Regions from separate parts of the Shewanella sp. VK101 genome, predicted to be linked through region 2. Evidence: predicted binding sites of a transcription regulator. Region 2 holds the regulator's gene; the other holds the start of a gene.
What was found. The regulator sigma-54, encoded in region 2, starts transcription at its own class of promoters, with help from an activator protein. The targets are predictions, from matches to a motif close to GTTGGCACGNNNNTNGNNT.
Positions count from the first base shown of each region.

Region 1: a site for sigma-54 is predicted at 1,170-1,188, ahead of ACSHSR_RS19045 (TorF family putative porin). Genes of this name have one in related genera too.

Region 1 covers NZ_CM151402.1:4,264,694-4,272,224, reverse strand. The annotation lists gene rimK (30S ribosomal protein S6--L-glutamate ligase) at 1-374, shown strand, start outside; gene ACSHSR_RS19045 (TorF family putative porin) at 398-1,090, opposite strand; gene ACSHSR_RS19040 (HU family DNA-binding protein) at 1,357-1,629, opposite strand; gene ACSHSR_RS19035 (hypothetical protein) at 1,802-2,197, opposite strand; gene ACSHSR_RS19030 (DUF4240 domain-containing protein) at 2,317-2,826, shown strand; gene ACSHSR_RS19025 (hypothetical protein) at 2,833-3,138, opposite strand; gene ACSHSR_RS19020 (DUF3016 domain-containing protein) at 3,424-3,948, shown strand; gene ACSHSR_RS19015 (GGDEF domain-containing protein) at 3,945-5,678, opposite strand; gene ACSHSR_RS19010 (hypothetical protein) at 5,796-6,107, opposite strand; gene ACSHSR_RS19005 (TraB/GumN family protein) at 6,155-7,042, shown strand; gene ACSHSR_RS19000 (chemotaxis protein CheD) at 7,088-7,531, shown strand, end outside.
Region 2 covers NZ_CM151402.1:765,193-772,723, forward strand. The annotation lists gene mgtE (magnesium transporter) at 1-60, opposite strand, end outside; gene ACSHSR_RS03455 (HPr family phosphocarrier protein) at 144-419, opposite strand; gene rapZ (RNase adapter RapZ) at 406-1,260, opposite strand; gene ptsN (PTS IIA-like nitrogen regulatory protein PtsN) at 1,257-1,700, opposite strand; gene hpf (ribosome hibernation promoting factor) at 1,703-1,990, opposite strand; gene ACSHSR_RS03475 (RNA polymerase factor sigma-54) at 2,022-3,485, opposite strand; gene lptB (LPS export ABC transporter ATP-binding protein) at 3,581-4,309, opposite strand; gene lptA (lipopolysaccharide transport periplasmic protein LptA) at 4,306-4,839, opposite strand; gene lptC (LPS export ABC transporter periplasmic protein LptC) at 4,826-5,386, opposite strand; gene kdsC (3-deoxy-manno-octulosonate-8-phosphatase KdsC) at 5,383-5,934, opposite strand; gene ACSHSR_RS03500 (KpsF/GutQ family sugar-phosphate isomerase) at 5,934-6,911, opposite strand; gene ACSHSR_RS03505 (calcium/sodium antiporter) at 6,942-7,531, opposite strand, start outside.

The DNA of each region.
Region 1 (7,531 bases), 1.5 Mb from region 2:
AATATATCAAAGAAGCCAACGGCAGTGATATTCGCTGCTTTGTGGTGGGCGACAAGGTGGTTGCGGCCATGAAACGTCAGGGCCCGGAGGGGGATTTTCGCTCCAATCTGCATTTGGGCGGCAGCGCCGAGAAAATCAAGATTACCCCTCAGGAGCGCAAGACAGCCATTGATGCGGTCAAGGCGATGGGGCTGGCTGTTGCCGGGGTGGATATTCTTCGCTCCGAGCGTGGCGCCTTGGTGCTTGAAGTCAATTCAGCTCCGGGTATTGAAGGTATAGAGTTGACCACAGGTATCAAGGTGGCCGAGCCGATAGTGGAGCATATCGAAAAAATGGTTGCCGCCCGTAAACGCAATCGTCCTGTCATCGCCTGATTGCGCCTCGGGCTTTCCCATCCTTAGAATTCGAACTCATAGACATAGCTGAGCACTATCTTGGCATCGTCGTCCGGCAGATCCGTATCGGCCACCATAAAGGAGACTGAGCCTATGCCGGTTTCCTTGCTGATGGCCAAGTGGTAGTCGGCGTAGTCGGAAACTCCGAACCAACTCTGCACCACATCACCGTCTGAATAACCATAGTGTGCCGTCAGCGTCACGGTTTCCGTGATGGGATAGCTGAACCCGGCATGGATATAGCTCAAATCCTTGTTATCCAGTGGCGCAGCGGCCACGTCATCACCGGCATTAACCACCTTGGCATAACCCAACTCAAACCACTTCCAGCTGAGAGTCAGCGCCAGCTCACCAAAGTCGATATCGCCTTCGGCATCCGGGTAGCCATAGTAGAGATAGCTGATGTCATAGCCAAAGTCTTCGCCTATGCTGCCGGAGTAACCACCGTAAAAATCGAGCTCGTAACTGGTATCGTCACCAAAGTCGACATTGGAGGCCCAGGTTCCCAGGTAAAAGCCCGAGTCGTGGCTATAGTCTATACCGCCTTGAACGGCGACAGAGTCATCCGTCTGGGTGGTGCCGCGCCACAGATAGTTGGAGGCGGCACCTATATTCCCCGATACAGCGGCCTGGGCTTCGCCGGCCACCAACAACAGACCTGCAATAACTGACAGTGAAAACTTGGTGTGTTTCATTCTCATCCCCTCGATGGTTTGGGTTCTGGAGCCGGGCAAGCTTGACCGGTGCAGATACTCATTATTGTCTGTGCGGAATGAGCGAATCCTGTGCCAAGTTTAAATAGGCATTAAATACATGTGGTTAGCTTTTGAGTGTGAGATAGGTTAAGGAAATGTTGCATTTCGCTGGGGCGGGCTGCACTTTTTTTGTGCAATGGAGTGTTGGGAACCTCAGGCAATAAAAAACGCCTCAATATGAGGCGCTTTCATCCGTGAAAAGCGGCTTAGTTGACGCTGTCACGCAGTGCCTTGCCGGCCTTGAACTTGGGAATAGTGGCGGCAGGGATTTGGATCTCTTTACCGGTTTGCGGGTTACGACCAGTGCGGGCTGCACGGGTTGAAGTTTCGAAAGAGCCAAAGCCTACGATGGAGATTTTAGTTCCTTCTTTCATGGCATCGGTCACTGCTACTTCGAACGACTTGAGTGCGCGGGCAGCTTCTGCCTTGGACAGGTTGGCGTGTTCTGCCATTTTAGCGATCAGTTCAGTTTTGTTCATCTGGAGCGTCTCTTCTTTCCGTCGATAAGTTATTATTACCCATCTAACATGCCATAAGGTTTTTGGCTTGAAAAGGCCTTTCAGCGGGCTTCTTGGGCTTTATCCGCTATTTTTTAACCAAAAAGACACAAAATTGTGAGCCGGTCGCCGATTTCTTTAAATTCAGTGCGATCTAGTCAGACTTTTCCTGCTGCAAAAAGCGCTTGGTCCTGCCGGAAAAAGCCACCCAATACTGGAATAACAGCAAGGCCAGCAACACAGCAGCCAGCGGCAGCAAGGGGATATTTCGCCCAGCCAGCTCCAGTTTGACATCCTGCGGCGTAATCTGCAGTGCAACCAAAGCCGTAGTGGCAAATGCCATGAGTCCCAGAGTCTGAATAAAGAGATAGATACGCAATGCCCACAATGACCAGGATGTGCGCATTACTATGCCTACCAATACAGGGATGACTCCCAAGGTAAACAGATCCACAGCGCCGGTGCTGATGGTGCGCCACAGTGCTACCACAGCCAGTACCAGGTAGAGGATACAAAGCAGTACCAATGGTATTGGTCTTGAAATGGACATAAATGACTCCTGTGAGAAATTGGCCTAAGTCTATGGAAAGCCCTGGGGGGAGTCCAGCCGGATTTTAATCGCTTTTTGCGGTAAAATAACCGCCGACATTTTTGGCAGGATAACACTCAATGACAGAAGAGCAGTTTTGGGAGCTGGTCAGCCGCGACTATCCCGAACAAGACCAACAGCAACTCCAGGCGCGTTTGACCGAAAAACTGCAAGGTCTTAGCGATGATGAGCTGGCAGAGTTTGATAAACACTTTGCCCGGCAGCTCAGGCTGAGTTACAGCTGGGATCTCTGGGGAGCTGCTTACATCATCGCCGGAGTCGATTCAGATTATGGCTTTGCCGAGTTTCGCAACTTCCTGGTGACTCTGGGTAAGGAGCGTTATCAGGCGGCCTGCAATGCAGCGGATTCGCTGGGGGAACTGGAAGTTTGGCCGCAGCTGAATGGCTATGCTTATCCTTTTGTTGAGGAGATAGATCTGCTGGCCGGCCAGCTATACGAGACCCGTACCGGGAAAGAGTTGCCTTTTGTGCCTTCGGGGCTGAGTCAGCCCAAGGGTAAGCGTTTCAACGATCAACCCAAGGCACTGCGCAAGCTTTACCCCAAGCTCAGCGCCCGTTTCCCTTTCTAAGCAGGCTTAGTCGTTGCGCATCTGTTCACACTGAAAGCCCTGACGGCGGGAGTCGAAGCGGCAGTAGCTGGCACACTCCCAAGGTGCCCCCTCCGCGGCCTGGGACTTCTCGATGGCAAACGCCTTACAGCTGGCATAGTCGCCAAAATCGTCCTTTTTGATATAACGCCCCGAATCGAAGCCATGGGTATAAATGAAGGCGCTCCAGGTTTCCGGCCCCTTGGGTTTGGCATCCTGATTGATGGCGACGAGAACAATTCCCAGGGCGGTAAATAGTCCCAAGGTAATCAGCAAAGACGGCGAGAATTTCACTGGCGCTCCTGTTGTGACTGGTTTTTTTAGCTCTGCTATTAGATTACTTCCTCGGGCCTGACTCAAGCAGCCTTGTGTTAAAGCTTGTTGGGGCTGCTACAACAAATTGATACTCAGGTTAACGCATTTTTGTGGGTGTCTATGAAAAATAACAAAATAAAATAATCACTTATAACAGGATGATGTTCGCATATTAGTTTTGCGTTAAGCCCGGATTCAGGTTAAATTTTATACTCTGAGTTTGAACCAAATGCATACTGACATTCGCTCCCAAAGGAGGCTGATATGAAAATCAGATATCTGTTACTTGCAGCTGCCCTGGCCTCTGCCTCGGCGCTGGCGGCCGACAAGGTCGATGAAAACCCGGTTACCGAGTCGGGTAAGGTAAAAATTGAGTGGCAGTCACCCAAGGATTTTCGGGACATCAAGTCTGCCAGCGAGCTGCAATCCCGTTACGAAAAACGTCTGTTCGAGACTTTGACCAAAGCCTTGGATAAAGACGTTTCCTCATCTCTAAAAGACAACCAAAAGCTGGAACTGACAGTCACAGACGTGGATTTGGCCGGCGATGTGCGGCCTACCTTTGGCGCTACCGCCAACGATATACGTGTAGTCAAGAACGTTTATCCGCCCAAGATAAGCTTCAGTTATCGCTTGTTGGAAGGCGATCAGGTGGTCGTTGCCGGCGATGAAAAGCTGACTGATATGCAGTTTCTCGACCATGTAGACAGAATTAACAGCGACAGCTTCCGTTATGAAGAAAGAATGCTGAAAGACTGGTTCCAGAAAACACTCAAGCCTAAACTCTAAGCCGTCCTCGGCATCTCCAGCAAGCACAGCCCTTGGGTGCTGTGCTTGGCTTGTTTTTTTGCCAGTGCACACAAGCGGGACAACTCATGCTCGCTGGCGTCCAGACTCAATGACGGTGGCAGTATTCCGACGCTGAGGCGCAGTAGCGGGTGAAGGCATTCCTGCCCTTGTCTGTCCTGCGCAAACAAGTGCTGTCTTTGCCAGTGCTCGTCACTGAAAAACTGCCTCTTGCCCTGTTCAAACTCTGCCAATATTTGCTGACAAACCCCGAGCAGTTGCGGCTCTGTGCCTATCATTACGAAATCATCCCCACCCACGTGGCCGATAAATTGCGCCTTGCCGTATTGTCTGAGTAGGCCGGCGACTGCCCTTATCACTTCATCACCGCGACTGAAGCCGTAGATGTCGTTATAGGGTTTGAAATGGCATAGATCAAAATAGGCCAGATAGAAATGCTGTCGCAGTTTGCGCAGCCGTTGCAGCTCTTCCTGAATGGGCACATTCCCGGGCAATTCAGTCAATGGGTTGGCGTGGCGCGCCGTCTGTATTCTGTGTTCAGTGATGCGCTGCAGCAGCTCGCGGGTATGGCCCAGGCCGATGAAGTCGCCCTGACGCAGAATAATGAATTCCTGCGCTATTTCGGTACCAGGCTTGGCGGTGAGTTTTTGACTCACCCGCGACAGCGGCGTGGCCGCATCGACCATAAGCACATCTTTGTCCATGAGCTCTGTGACCGCCTGGTGCTCATGAAGGGCGCGGCCATAGGGCCGGGAAAACAGCTCCATCAGTCGATGGCGATAGACCAGCCCCAAGGGTTGTTTCTGCTCCAGCACCACTATGCACTGAAGCTCCGGCTGGGAGAGAAAGCGTTCGCTCAACTGCTTGAGTTCGGTATCAGAGCAGCAGGTTTGCGCCTGATGGCATAGGCTCTCTGCCGCCTCGTTGTATCTCGGTTGTTCCTGCTGACGAATGGCAAGATAGCGGGTCTGCAATTGCCTATCAGGTTGCGCCTCGGGTCTGCCAAGCAAAAAGCCCTGACAATAGGTGATCCCGAGCTGACGCAGTATCGTCAGCTCGGCTTCTGTCTCTATGCCCTCGGCGATGACTTTACAGGTCAGGCTTTGGCACAGTTCTATGATGGAGCGGACAAACTCCTGTTTAACCGGAAACTTATCTATCTGATGGATAAAGTGGCGATCAATTTTGACATAGTCGGGCGAGAGTTCTGACCAGAGGCGCAGGCCTGAGTAGCCGGCGCCAAGGTCGTCGAGTGCGGTCAGAAACCCTTGATTGCGGTAGTGATCCAGACAAGCTTTGAGCTGATCTATGTCATCGGCCGGGTATTGTTCCGACAGCTCTATGACCACATTGGATGGTGCTATGCCGAACTGTTGCAAGAGTTTGAGTGTTTGCCCCTTGGGATGACTTGGAGCCAGCAGTGCCTTGGGGGAGATATTGATAAACAGCTTGCCCGGCAGTTGTCTTTGCTGGAATTGTGCTATGGAGACCCGGCGGCACAAGGTCTCCAGCTCGGAGAGGCGCCCCAGTCGTTCGGCGGTACTGAACAGATGAAATGGAGAATGAACGCTGCTGCCGATAGGGCCGCGGCTTAGGGCTTCAAAGCCATGAATACTGTTGCTGTCTATGTTGATAATCGGCTGAAACAGTGCGGTGATATCCTCTTTATCCAACACACTTCTAAGCTCAGCAATCCTGTCTATGGCCATCAAACTGCAATACCTCACCAGGCCCCAAATCGGATAGAGTCTAGGTGTTGCAAGTGACACTAAGATGACAAAGCCGGGCTTGACCCGGCTTATCGGAGTGATTTTGCAGTTTGAACTCTGCTATTTACTCTGCTGTTTAAATTTTTGCAGCGTCTGCAGCAAGACCGCCAGTTTCGGCAGCAGCGCCTCCAGCTGTTCCGGGGTGGGCGCCGTTTCGGCTTCAAGATCCGCTACCGCCTGTGCCAGCTCCTGTACATAAGGGAGGAAGCGATTACTGCATGTGGTAAAGCCTTGCTCTTGGGTGAATACGGCAGAAAACTTTCCATGGCCGGCCTGTTGCAGCTGATCCAGACGGTTATCGGCATCGACAGCCTGACGGTAAGCGGTCTGCAGATTGGCTTTCAGTTGCTCAATGACCTTGGTGTATGGCATAACAGCCTCTAACTGGTGAACTTTGGCTGAAATTATAAGGAACAGGGATGCGCGCAACAAGTCGACTGCTGTGGATCTTCTTCGGATGTGGCTTGCTTTTAAGCGGTATGGCCCAAGCAAGAGATGGCGACAAGCCGCCTTTCCATCAGCTGGAGTTTGCCGGCAAGACGGCTTTTCTCATGGGCTCAGTGCATGTCGGCAAGACCGACTTCTATCCACTGCCAAACCAGATAGAGCAGGCCTATCGCCACGCCGGTGCTCTGGTGCTGGAAGCCGATGTCCGCGATCCTGCGGCGCAGCAGTTGCTGCAAAAGTATGGCTTGAAGGCCGCAACACCTGATGAGGAAACCCAGACGCTGCTGCAGGGATACTGTGGCGGCAAGCCTTTGTGCCGGCAATTGGCGATGATGTCCCCCTGGTTGCAGTCGGTACAGATCAGTATGCAGCGCTTCGTAGAGCTGGGTTATCAATCCAGTCTGGGTGTTGAGCAGTATCTGTTGGATGGGGTCGGTGATAGACCCGTGCTGGAGCTGGAAAGTACAGAAATGCAGTTGGCACTGCTGGACTCGCTGGCGCTGGAGCACCAGTGGAGTATGGTTAGGGAGAGCATTCGCGGCGAAGATCGGGAGATCCAAGCGCTGATCACGGCTTGGCGTAGCGGTAATGAAAAAGCGTTGACCGAGTTGATGTTGCATCAGCTGTCCACCGAAGGTGAAGACGTATTGCTGGAAAAACTGCTGTGGCAACGTAACCAAGGCATGGCTGAGCGCCTGCTGAGTTTAATGGACAGCAATCAGGCGTCACTGTTTGTGGCCGTCGGTGCCGGGCATCTGGCCGGCAAAAAGAGCCTACTCGAGTATCTGCATAAAGCCGGAGTCAGCAGCCGTAACTGCTGGCGGCAAAGCTGTGATATACCGCCCGGCGAGGCAAACTGAGGCGCTGAGGTCTATACTTGCTGTGCTTGGACACAGGGAGTTGAGATGCAAGGCATTAGCGATGCGTACAAGGGGTTTGAAGGAACAGTTCGTCAGTGGGATGAACGTTTTGGCAAGGTGGTTGCCAGGGTCGATCCCGGCGATTTTTATATTACAGGTGCCGATGAGTACATTTTTACCCGCTTGGGGTCTTGTGTGGCGGCTTGTATCTGGGACCCCGTACTCGGCATAGGTGGCCTGAATCACTTTCTGTTACCCGAGCGCAAACTTCACGAAGATTGGCACCAACTGACCAGCTACAGCTGCCGCTACGGCAACTGGGCCATGGAGCAGCTGATCAATGCCATACTCTGTGTCGGTGGTCAGCGACACAGATTACAGGCCAAAGTATTCGGCGGCGCCAGAATGGGCCAAAGCAGTGTGCTGAATGTCGGCCAGTCCAACATAGATTTTGTACTACGTTATCTCGAACTCGAGCAGATCCCTGTG
Region 2 (7,531 bases):
TTGGTTTAGTTGAGTAAGACGTTGTTCTGTCAGCTCTTGGTCGAGCGCTTCTATTGGCATGCAGTTCCCCCTGTGATGCAAAGCGAGGATATGTTACCTCAAGACAGGGGTGTTATAGAAACAAAGAGTGCAGCGCTAAGGCTTTAGCTGGCTTCGTCGAAACGGGCGTTGATCAGGGCGCAGATAGCGTCCATCGCGGGTTCGGCATCCGGGCCTTCGGCGATGAGGCGAATACTCTTGCCTTGACCGGTTTCCAGCATCAAGAGCCCAAGCACACTGGCGGCCGAGGCTTTTTTCTCGCCTTGGATCAGGGTGATATCGGCTTCGAACTCGCTGGCCAGCACCGCCAGCTTAGTGGCGGCGCGGGCATGCAGGCCCAGCTTATTGACTATGGTGACTTCCCGCTCAACCTTTGCCATTATTCAGCTCCCGGTGACGGGCCTGTACCTTGTGTTTGCTGTTGCCAAAACGCTTGGCGAGCTGCTCAGCGACATAGACAGATCTATGCTGGCCGCCGGTGCAGCCTATGGCTATGGTGAGGTAACTGCGGTTGTTGCGTTCCAGGTGCGGCAGCCAGGTTTCCAACAGATTTTCTATCTGCCAGATAAACTTGTTCACCAGTGGCTGGCGGCTGAGAAACTCCTGCACAGGTTCATCCAGCCCGGTCAGTGGCCTGAGCGCCGGCTCCCAGTGGGGGTTGGGCAGAAAGCGCACATCAAACATGAAGTCGGCTTCCTGGGGCATACCATGCTTAAAGCCGAACGACTCGAAGTTGATCACCAGTTCTTTATCGACACTGCCAAGCAGAATTTCCCGCACTGTGTCACTGAGTTCATAGATGTTCAGCGCCGAGGTGTCTATGTAGTGATCCACCAGTTTCGACATGGGTTCCAGCAGCTTGCCTTCGAGCTTGATGGCGTCCTGTAGTGAGACTTTGCTCTTGGACAGGGGGTGCAGTCTGCGGGTTTCGCTGTAGCGCTTCAGCAGCACCTTATCCGAGGCGTTGAGAAAGAAACTGGTCAGTTGGGTGTTTTCCGGCAAGGCCGCCAACTGTTGTTCCAGCACCTTTTCCTGATCCGGCATATTGCGCACATCTATGCTGATGGCGACCAGATCATTGCTGCCACGGAGGTTTTCCAACAGGCTGCCAATCATGGGCAGGGGGAGATTATCCACACAGTAGTAACCCAGGTCTTCGAGTACCCTGAGGGCAACGGATTTTCCGGAACCGGAGCGGCCTGAGACTATGGCGAGTTTCATCCTGTGATCACCTGATAGAGTTCTGTTTCGTCGCTGGATTTTCGCAACTGCTTGAGTATCGCCTTATCGCTGAGCTTTTCAGCCATGGCGGATAGGGTACTCAGGTGTTGCTGACATTGATCTGCGGGCACCAGGAGGGCGAACAGTATGTCCACCGGCTGGTTGTCTATGGCATCGAAGGCGATAGGCTCTTCGCATTTGACCAACACGGCAATCGGCTCTGTAATGTCCGGTAGTCTGCCATGCGGAATCGCAATACCATTACCTATACCTGTGCTCCCCATCTTTTCGCGGGCCAAAAGGCTTTCAAAAATCGCTTGAGAGGAAAGGGTGGGGTACTGGGCGCTAGCGAGATCGCTAATCAGCTCCAGTACCTTTTTCTTACTGCCCGGAGTGGCACAGGTAGTGCACTCCGGCCGCAGGATGGTACTCAGTTCCATCGTTAGTGTTTTGTCAGCTTTTCTTTGTGTTTAATGACCTGACGATCCAATTTATCAATCAGAACGTCGATGGCGGCATACATGTCGGCATGTTCAGAAGTTGCATAGACTTCGCCGCCTGTGAGGTGGATCTTGGCTTCGGCTATCTGTTGCAGTTTTTGTACATTGAGCACAACGTGCACATTATTGATCTGTTCGAAATGGCGTTCAAGTTTAGAAAACTTACTTTCCACGTAGTCACGCAGTGAGTCGGTGATCTCGATATGATGTCCTGTCAGGTTGATTTGCATAGAAAGATTCCTCCAATTTCCAACTGTGGATTTATAAACTCTTACGCTGGTTCGACGGTGGTATCATCATAGCCTCGCGATACTTGGCTATGGTGCGTCTTGCAACGTTGATTCCCTGTTCTGCCAGAAGTTGCGCCATCTTGCTGTCGCTCAAAGGCTTCTTCTGGTTTTCCGCTGCCACGAGCTTCTTGATAAAAGCCCTGATCGCCGTGGAAGAGCATTCTCCGCCATCTTCGGTGCCGACATGGCTGGAGAAGAAGTACTTCAATTCAAATATTCCCCTGGGTGTATGCATATACTTTTGAGTGGTGACCCTGGATATGGTCGATTCATGCATCTCGACCGCTTCGGCAATATCGTTGAGCACCATGGGTTTCATGGCCTCTTCACCATATTCAAAAAATCCCTGCTGGAACTGCACTATACAGTTGGCCACCTTGAGCAGGGTGTCGTTGCGGCTCTCCAGGCTCTTGATAAACCATTTGGCTTCCTGAAGATGACCTCGAATAAACTGGCTGTCTGATTGACTGCGGGCGCTACGAGCCATAGCAGCATACTGCTGATTGATCCCGAGTTTGGGCATACAGTCCGGGTTGAGTTCTACTACCCAGCGGCCGTTTTTCTTCCAGACACTGACATCAGGGATCACATATTCCTCGTCCATCGGCTGCACCAGCAAGCCGGGGCGGGGATTGAGACTCTGGATAAGGTTGATGGCGTCACGCAGCTGATCTTCCTTGAGCTTGGTCTTGCGCATCAGGGTGCGGAAGTCGCGGGCGGCAATGAGATCCAGATGTTCGTCAATCAACAAGCGGGCGTCGGCCAGATGCGGGGTGTCTGCGTTGAACTGTTGCAACTGGATCAGCAGGCATTCGCGCAGATCTCTGGAGGCGATGCCGACAGGATCGAAGTGCTGGATCCGCTTGAGTACTGCCTCGACTTCATCGAGCTCAATCTCAGGGTTGCCCATGGCTTCGAGGATCTCCTCTGTGCTCTGGGTCAGATAGCCCTGCTCGTCGATGGCATCAATAATGGCGGTGGCAATGGCGTCGTCGGTATCGGAAAACGGGGTCAGGTTCTTCTGCCATTCCAGATGTTCATAGAGCCCTTCGCTGGTTTCCCCCTGGAAGGGCATATCATCTTCACGGCCCATGGCCGGCCCGGAGGCACTGGCGGCGGTAAAGACTTCGTCCCAGGTGGTATCCATAGGTAATTCATCCGGCATAGACTCATTGTTCAATGCCTCTGAGGTTTCTACCGTGGAACCATCTTCCTGCTTGGCGCTCAACTCGCCGGCGTCGTTTTCCTTGTGGTTGTCGTCGATAGCGTCATCCTGGTTGTCCTCGGCCATTTCCAACAGAGGGTTGGCTTCCAAGGCTTCCTGGATTTCTTGCTGCAGCTCAAGGGACGACAGTTGCAGCAGGCGAATAGCCTGTTGCAACTGAGGTGTCATGGTCAACTGTTGACCCAGTTTGAGCTGGAGTGACGCTTTCATTATACCGCTAATCCCTACTCGTTATTTTTCAAGGAAAAAATTCAATAATAACAAACTATAATACCCGGAATTGCCACCGGATGACATGATCCTAACTATAGCCTGAATTGTTCGCCTAAGTACACAGCGCGCACTTGCTGGTTGTCCAAGATTTCAGCGGGTGTGCCCTCGGCGATCAACTGCCCATGGCTGACTATGTAGGCTCGCTCACAAACGTCGAGTGTTTCGCGAACATTGTGGTCTGTGATCAGCACTCCCAAACCGCGGGACTTAAGCTGTTCGATGATTTTCTTGATATCGATAACTGAGATGGGATCCACACCGGCGAATGGCTCATCCAGCAGAATGAACTGTGGATTGGCGGCCAATGCCCGGGCGATTTCCACTCGGCGGCGTTCACCGCCGGAGAGGGACATTCCCAGGCTGTCACGTATGTGGGTAATATGGAATTCTTCCAGCAGTTGTTCGAGCTGTTCCTCGCGCTCGTCGCTGTTGAGTTCTTTGCGGGTTTGCAGCACGGCCATGATGTTGTCATGCACCGACAGCTTGCGGAAAATACTGGCTTCCTGTGGCAGGTAGCCTATGCCTTTACGGGCTCGCAGGTGCATGGGATCCAGGGTCAGCTCGTCGTCGTCAATGAAGATACGGCCCTTGTCACTCTGTACCAGCCCAACCACCATATAGAAGGTGGTGGTCTTGCCAGCCCCGTTGGGGCCCAGCAGCCCCACGATTTGGCCGGTATTGACCGACAGGCTGACGTCTTTGACGACGTTGCGTTTCTTGTAACTCTTTGCCAGATTCTGTGCCGTCAGGGTGCTGGTCATTGCGGCTCCTGCTGCTGTTCTTTCTTGTTGAGATCCTGATAGTTTTCTGGCTGGATAACAGTGGTTACCCTGTCTTGGCCTTTGCCGCTGCTTTCCGCTTCCAACTGCTGCTTGTTGATGTCGTATACTATCTTCTCGGCGGTCACTTCACTGCCGTCCTGTTCTACTTTGGCCTGGCCCAGCAGGGTCATGATACGACTGTCTATGTTGTAGTGGATCTCTTTGGCCTTGGCACTGGCCAGACGGCCGTCTTCCAGTTTCTGGGTATAGGTAGCGGGTGAGCCCTTGGCCACCAGGATCCGCTCGCCACTCTTGTCTTCTGTGTAAGCCGTGAGTTCATCGGCCAGCAGTTTCAAACTGCCCTGGGTGACTGTGACAGGCCCGCCGTATACCACACGCTTGTTTTTGATATCGGCAAACTGATTAGCGGCGCTGATCTGTACTTTTTGCAACAGATCTTCTTCAATGGCCAACGCCGACAGGCTTGTGATGCACAAGAGGGCACCGATAAAAAGCTTACTTGGTTTCATAGGTTCCTTTCACCTGACTGGTCAGCTTCACTTGCTGAGCATTGAGATCGGCGTACAGGCCGGATCCCTTGATATTAAAGTCTTTGCCTTCGATCAGGATCTCGCGATCTGAGGTCATGATCATGGTGTCCAGATCCAGCTCCACATAACTGGTTTTCAGGCTCTGGATCGGTTCATTGGGGCTAATGGCGTCGATGATAACATTATTTTCAAGTACTACTCGGTTACTCTTGCGATTGAGCCTGCCTTCGTTGGCAGACAGACGCCACTGTGCCTCGCCCTTGTCCGGATAGACCAGATAAACCGGTTGGTTGAAGAAGGTCTTTTCACTGGCTTCATAATGTTCCATGTGGGCCGCGGCGACCCTACTGGCGACATTGCCCTGCTCATCAAAGTTGACCGAGCGCAGGTCATCGGCGACAAAGTCAGGCCTAACCACATCCACAGGCGCCTCACTCTGTTGAGCGTTGCGCTTGTTCTGCACCTGCCAGTAAAGGATAAGTGCAGTGGAGAAAAACAAAATAATGGCCAGGGTGACCCTATTCATATACTCATTCCGTGGGCATTTTCAAATTTGTCCTGACTGAGCAGGATAAGATCCGCCAGCTCCCGCAGTGCCCCATGGCCGCCGGCAATCTGAGTGACCATGTGGCAGTGCTGCCTTACCCAAGGATGGCCATCGGCCACGCAAACCGCCAGCCCCACTTGCTTCATCACTGGCAAGTCGACAATGTCGTCACCTATATAGGCCACTTGTTCAGGCTCGAGGTCATAGTGCTTAAGCAGCGCCTCATAGGGCTCCAGCTTGTTGTCTATGCCTTGATAAATCTTGTCTACCCCCAGGGCCGTCATGCGGTTTTCGACTATCTGGGACTTGCGGCCGGTGATCACCGCCACCTGAATGCCGCAGGACAGCAGCGAGCGCACCCCATAGCCATCGCGGGTATGGAAGGCCTTCAGCTCTTCGCCGCTGTTGCTCATATAGATGCGGCCATCGGAGAAGACACCGTCGACATCACAGATAAGCAGTTTGATTTTGGCGGCTCTTTGCCAGTTATCTTCGCTTATGGGGCCGTAGAAACCTTGATGACTCATCAGATAACCCCCGCCTTGACCATATCCAGCATATTGAGTGCTCCAATCGGCTCATTGGCGCCATTGATGACAATAAGACCATTGATGTCATTCTCGTCCATCACCTTCAGCGCCTGCGCCGCGAGGATATTGTCACCACTGGTGATGCAATCACGGGTCATGACGTCGCTGATTTTTGTGGTACGCAGGTTGACTCCGGCGTCTATGACACGTCTCAAATCACCATCGGTGAAGATACCCACGAGTTGCTTCTGTTGATTGACCACGGCGGTCATACCCAGGCCCTTCTTGGAGATCTCATACAGGGCGTCGGTGATACAGATATCTTCTGTGACCAACGGCAGCTCTTCGCCTTTGTGCATCACATCGCTGACCTTGAGCAGCAGCTTGCGTCCTAAAGCGCCGCCGGGATGCGACAGGGCAAAGTCATCTTTGGTAAAGCCCTTGGCCTGCAACAGGGCGACCGCCAGGGCGTCTCCCATCACCAGAGTGGCCGTGGTGCTGGAGGTGGGCGCCAGACCCAGCGGGCAGGCTTCTTCCGGCACCTTGATGCACAGATGCAGCTGCGCCAGCTTGGCCATGGTGGATTCGGGCTTACCTGTCATGGAGATCATAGGGATCCCCTGGCGCTTGATGACGGGCATCAGGGTGAGAATTTCGCTGGACTCGCCCGAGTTGGAGATAGCCAATACGATATCGTTTTCACTCAACACCCCCAGGTCGCCGTGGCTGGCTTCGCCCGGGTGAACGAAGAATGCCGGGGTGCCCGTGCTGGCGAGGGTGGCAGAAATCTTGTTGCCTATATGGCCCGATTTCCCCATCCCCATCACTATCACCTTGCCGCTGCAGTTGAGGATCAGTTCGCAGGCTTGGGCGAATTCGGGGGAATCAACAAACTGGTACAGGTTATCCAGTGCTTGTTTCTCGATATCTATTACTCTGCGGCCCCATTGGCGCAGTTGCTTAGCTTCTGCCATAGTTGTCTCTCGTCTTTTTGCCCTTCATCGCTAGTGGGATTGAAACAGGCTGTATTGATAGCCGATGAAGCTTATCAGTAGTAAGGCACCGTGCCAGCGTTTGAGTTCACGTTGTTTGCCTGTGCTCAGCACCAGGAGTGCCAGGGCACAACTGGTGCCCAGAACCATATAAAAGTCGCGTCCGGCCGCCGCGGCATCGATTACCCCCGGGGCTATCAGGCCGGGTATAGCCAGTACTGCCAGTATGTTAAACAGGTTGGAGCCGACAATATTGCCTATGGCTAGGTCGTCCTCTTTCTTGAGCACACCGGCCACACAGGCCGCCAGTTCCGGCAGGCTGGTGCCTACGGCAATGATGGTTAGACCGATAACCAGATCAGACAGTCCAAAAGACTTGGCGATGCCTACGGCACCGTCCACCATCCAATCCGCCGACAGCGGCAAGAGTACCAAGCCTATTATCAACCATAGTACCGCCTTGGCAGTGGGCACATCTTTGGGGATCTCGGCATCAGCTTCGTCGGCGAGTGGATCCTTGGTCTTATTGGTCAGCGCATGCCAGATAAGATAGCCCATCAGGCCGAAGAACAGCGCCAGTAAAATAACCCCTTCGCTGCGGC